DNA from 2 places in the Microbacterium sp. NPDC088619 genome. Region 2 is predicted to be linked to the other one. Evidence: riboswitches for the same ligand, from Rfam matches in the RefSeq annotation. Region 2 holds a riboswitch; the other holds the start of a gene.

Region 1 (2,383 bases), on a different contig from region 2:
TCGTGTCGTCGAGGGTGATGACCTTCGCGGTCAGCAGATTCCAACTGTCACCCAGGGTCCCCGTCTTGACGCCGACCACGCCAGGATCCACCAGCATTCCGTTCGTGTTCACCACAGTGCCTGCGCCCGGAAGGTCGACAGACGGGGTGCCGACGATTCCGGCGAACACCGGGTTCTGCATCGCCAGCTCGGCCAGTGCGACGAGCGACTCGGGCGTGGCCCTGTTGCGGTCGTCGAACCCTGACGGGGTCACGATCGTGATGTCGTCGAGGCCGCGGTCACGCAGCCACACTTCCGCCGCAGCGGTGAACGCCGACGGGGCGCCCCAGATCTCCTGCGAGAGACGATCGATGTAGTTGTTCGCCGAACCGAGCAGCGTTCCCTGCAGGAGCTGGAACTCCGTGAGCGTGCCGCCCACCGGCACGTCGAGTGCCGACTGGTCGGAGCGGCGGTAGTCCCAGTACGCCAGGTTGTCGGCCCGGGTGAACGAGAACTCGGGGCCCTGCTCGCCCTCGGCGAGGGGCATCCGATCGAGCACCATCAGACTCGAGACGACCTTGGTGACGCTCGCGATCGCCGCCGCATCGAGCGACGACGAGGTCGTGCCGATACCGCCGATTCCCACGGCCGCACTTCCCTGAGCGGGCCAGGTGATCGCGGCTGCGGGCGCGGCGGTCGTGCCGAGCTCCGCCGCCTGCACGGTCGGCGGCACCTCGTGCAAGGGCCACAGCATGGCCGACCCCACGTAGGTGCCGAGCAGGCCGACGAGCACGCCGAGCGGGACGAGCACGCCGGGGCGGGCGATCGCCGGGCGCAGGTGCGCTCCGGTCAGAAGGGCGTCGCCGCGCGCTGCGGCAGGTGCGTCATCGAGCGCCTCGGTCGCCGGGTGCCGAGCGACTTCGACCGCGTCGACCCATGTCAGCGGCGTCCCGCCGCTGGTGCCCTCTGCCCACTGCGCGTCGGGAGCGGTCTCGAGAGTATCGGTAGCCGGCTCACCGGCGGCCGCCGCAGAGGCGTCGTCGTAGACGGCGGATTCGGGTGACGCGTCCGTCATGACGGCCGACGGGTCGACTGCATCCGGCAGCGTCGCCGCTGCACCAGCGGCGCCCGACGAGTCGGATGCTGAACCAGCGGCTGACACATCGGATGCTGAACCAGCGGCGGCTGACGCATCAGGCACCGCAGCGGCAGGCGCTGATGCATCGAGCGCTGACGCATCGGGCGTCGACGCGTCGCCCGCAGGAACGGCGGAGGCGGTGGCCTCGGCGGAGTCAGGAGCGGTCACCTCCTCACGGTACCGAACTCGCGCAGAGTTCCGTGTCGCTGCAACAGGAGCAGACGCGAGTGTCGGCACTGGGTAAGATCGTCAGAACAACCACGGGAGTCCGGCGAGCCGGGCTGAGAGGGAGCGAATCGCGCTTCGACCGTCGAACCTGATCTGGGTAATGCCAGCGCAGGGAGGAGTCACTGATGAGTACATCCACGTCCGGATCCACCACGGAATCCGCATCCGTCTCGCGCGCCTCGAGGGGCCTCGGTCGCCCTGAGCTCTGGCGCTGGCGGGTCGTCGACATCGTCGTCGCCAGTGTCATCGCCGTCGCGTGCGCACTGATCTTCCTGCTCTGGAACGTCGGCTACGAGGTGCCGAGCAGCATCCTGACACCGTTGCTCCCCGGCGTGCAGGGTCTGCTCGCAGGCCCCTGGCTCATCGCGGGCGTGCTCGGAGGGCTGATCATCCGCAAACCGGGTGCCGCGCTCTACACCGAACTGGTGGCCGCGATCATCTCGGCCCTCGTCGGCAACGCGTGGGGTCCGCTCACGATCGTCTCGGGACTCGTGCAGGGTCTCGGCGCCGAGCTGATCTTCCTCGTCTTCCTCTACGGCGTCTGGCGTCTGCCTGTCGCGATGCTGGCGGGTGCCGGCGCGGGACTCGCGTGCGGCATCAACGACCGCATCCTCTGGTACGCCGGGGCCGACACGCTCTTCACCAGCGTGTACATCGTCTCGACGACCATCTCGGGTGCGATCATCGCCGGGCTCGGAGCGTGGTTGATCGCCCGGGGACTCGCAGCCACGGGCGCCCTCAGCCGGTTCGCCGCCGGCCGCGAGGTCACCGCACGGGTGTGAGTTCGCCCACGACGCCCGCCACCCTCGAAGCGCTCGGCTGGGGGTGGCGGTACGCGACGCGACTGCGCTGGGCGGTGCGCGACATCGCTCTGCGCATCGAACCCGGCGAACGGGTGCTGCTGCTGGGCGCCTCGGGTTCCGGCAAGTCCACTCTGCTGCAGGGATTCGGAGGGGTGCTCGGCGGCGCTGACGAGGGCGAGACGCATGGACGGCTGCTCGTCGACGGCGTGCCGCCCACCGAGGCGCGCGGTCGAGT
Region 2 (2,383 bases):
GCGCACAGCGCCGAGACCACGGCGAGGCCGGCCGCCCCCGCAGCCCGCAGCCGCTCGGTGTCGTCGATGCCCACCCCTCCGATCGCCACGCACGGGAGCACGGTCGTCGCGACGAGGGCACGGAAGCCCTCGACGCCGAGGGCCGGCGGGTGGTCGGGTTTGGTGCTGGTGGGGCGGATGACGCCGACGCCCAGATAGTCGACTGTGCCGGGCGGCAGCGCGCGCACAGCCTCGAAGTGCTTCCGGCTGTTCGCCGTGAGGCCGATGAGCGCCTCGGCGCCGAGAGCTTCGCGCGCGCGCAGCACCGACGCATCCCCCTGCCCGAGATGCACGCCATCGACCCGCGCGCCCTGCTCCCGCGCGGCGAGGGCAGCGTCCAGGCGGTCGTTCACGACCAGCAGTGCACGACCGTCGATCACGCGGGAGAGCTCGACGAGCTGCGCCGTGGTCTCGGCATCCGTCGCCGTCTTGTCCCGCAGCTGCACGATCCGGACACCCCCGTCGACGGCACGACGGACGGTCTCGACGACACCGCGTTCCCCGCAGAGGTCCGGGTCGGTGACCAGATACAGCGAGAGATCCGCGATCACAGTGCACGCTCCTCGACGCGTGCCGCATCCGCGAGGTCGTGCGGCTGCAACGCGGCGAGTGCGTCGAGGAGTTCGACCGCGAAACTGCCGGGACCCGAAGCCCGTGCGGCGGCGTGCTCTGCGGCGATCGTGTAGACGAGGTTCGCGGAGGCGACGGCGGTCAGCGCATCTGTCCCGGCTGTGCGCGCGACCCCCAGGAACGCGGCCATGACGGCACCCAGTGCGCACCCGCCGCCGGTGACCCTGGTGAGCAGTTCGTCGCCGTTCGCGATCCGTATGACACGGCGACCGTCGGTGATCAGGTCCACCGGTCCCGAGACAGCGACGACGGAACCGTGACGGGCGGCGAGCGCGAGGGCGGCGTCGGAGGCGGCATCCGTGGTGTCGGTGGCATCGACCCCACGACCTCCGGCAGTGAGGCCTGCGAGGGCGAGGATCTCGGAGGCGTTCCCGCGGATCGCCGTCGGGCGGGAGGCGACGAGGTCGTGCGCGAGCGCGGTGCGCACGGGCAGGGAACCGATCGCGACCGGATCGAGCACCCAGAGAGTACCCGCGGCGGCGGCACCGGCGACGGCTTCGAGACTCGCGGCCCGCTGCTCGGGGGTCGGAGTCCCGAGGTTGATCAGCACGCCGGACGCGACGCCCGCGAAGGGACCCGCCTCGTCGACGATGTCGACCATCGCGGGTGCTGCCCCGAGAGCCAGCAGCACGTTGGCTGTGAAGCCCGTGACGACGGTGTTGGTGATGCAGTGGGTCAGCGGTGGTGACTCACGGAGCGCGGACAGCAGCTCGGCGGCCGAGGCCGCGAGGTTCGATTCGGATTCTGGACGCAGACGATCGCTCAATGCGACATCCCTTCGCTAGTACGAACTAGATCAGGTTCGACGGGTCTGTTCTCAGCCGCGGATGCGGCACCCCGTGTCACTGCTCGAAGTCTAGCGACGCCCCACGGTCATCCTCGTCGCTGCAGCAGCTCGAGTTCCTCGGCGCGGGTGAGGCCGGCGCGCCGGTCGCGGTCGATCCCTCGCTCCTGCTCGTCGGCGATGACGGCCGCGACGGTCTCGTCGAGCGGTCGCAGGGTGCCGCCTGCGGCGCGATACCGGGCGTTGGTGCGGGTCATGAAGCCGGTCATGTCGGCGGGCAGCCACAGGGGCAGCGAACGCTCCCCCGCCCAGTACTCGACGCCGTTCTCAATCAGCCATTCGTCATCGACCATCACCGTGTCGCCACGATGTCCGGTGCTCCGTCGCACGGTCGCGAGCACCTCGGCGAGCGGATGCCGGTCACCGATCGCGTTGACCACACCGATGGCGCGCGTGGTGGCGACGAACTCCGAGAGATCGTCGACGTCGATCACCTGCACGTCGCGCCCCTCGGTGCGCGGAAGCAGAACGGGTCCATCGACCGCGCGTGCGAAAGCCGCAGCCCAGTATCCGAAGCGATCGCTCGGGTCGCCTTCGCCGACGATCAGCCCGGGGCGCACGATCAGCGCTCGCTCGCCCAGCCCGCGCACGGCGTTCTCGGCCGCGACCTTCTGCGCGCCGTACTCGTACTCGTCACCGGGCTCCGCCGGCGAGTGCACGGCCGCCGTCTCATCGGCTCCCACCGCCGTGTCGTCGGAGTACACGGACATCGACGAGACGTAGGTCCAGCGGGCGGCCCGTTCCCCGAGCACGGCCACCGCCGCCTCGACGTGAGCGGCAGTCGACGAGATGTCGATCACGTGGTCCCAGTCCCGACCCGACACGGCATCGTACGCCGTGGGATCCTCCCGGTCGGCCAGCGCGAGGCTC

What was found. Region 2 has a riboswitch for thiamine pyrophosphate ahead of thiM (hydroxyethylthiazole kinase). Riboswitches for the same ligand answer to the same signal wherever they lie in the genome.
Region 1: another riboswitch for thiamine pyrophosphate. It lies ahead of ACIP5T_RS13825 (ECF transporter S component); the one in region 2 lies ahead of thiM (hydroxyethylthiazole kinase).

What each region holds. Positions count from the first base shown of each region.
Region 1 covers NZ_JBIVLZ010000001.1:2,858,824-2,861,206, forward strand. The annotation lists gene ACIP5T_RS13820 (D-alanyl-D-alanine carboxypeptidase family protein) at 1-1,285, opposite strand, end outside; TPP riboswitch at 1,368-1,477, shown strand; gene ACIP5T_RS13825 (ECF transporter S component) at 1,471-2,127, shown strand; gene ACIP5T_RS13830 (ABC transporter ATP-binding protein) at 2,124-2,383, shown strand, end outside.
Region 2 covers NZ_JBIVLZ010000002.1:14,787-17,169, forward strand. The annotation lists gene ACIP5T_RS14510 (bifunctional hydroxymethylpyrimidine kinase/phosphomethylpyrimidine kinase) at 1-590, opposite strand, end outside; gene thiM (hydroxyethylthiazole kinase) at 587-1,435, opposite strand; TPP riboswitch at 1,426-1,519, opposite strand; gene ACIP5T_RS14520 (NAD-dependent epimerase/dehydratase family protein) at 1,543-2,383, opposite strand, start outside.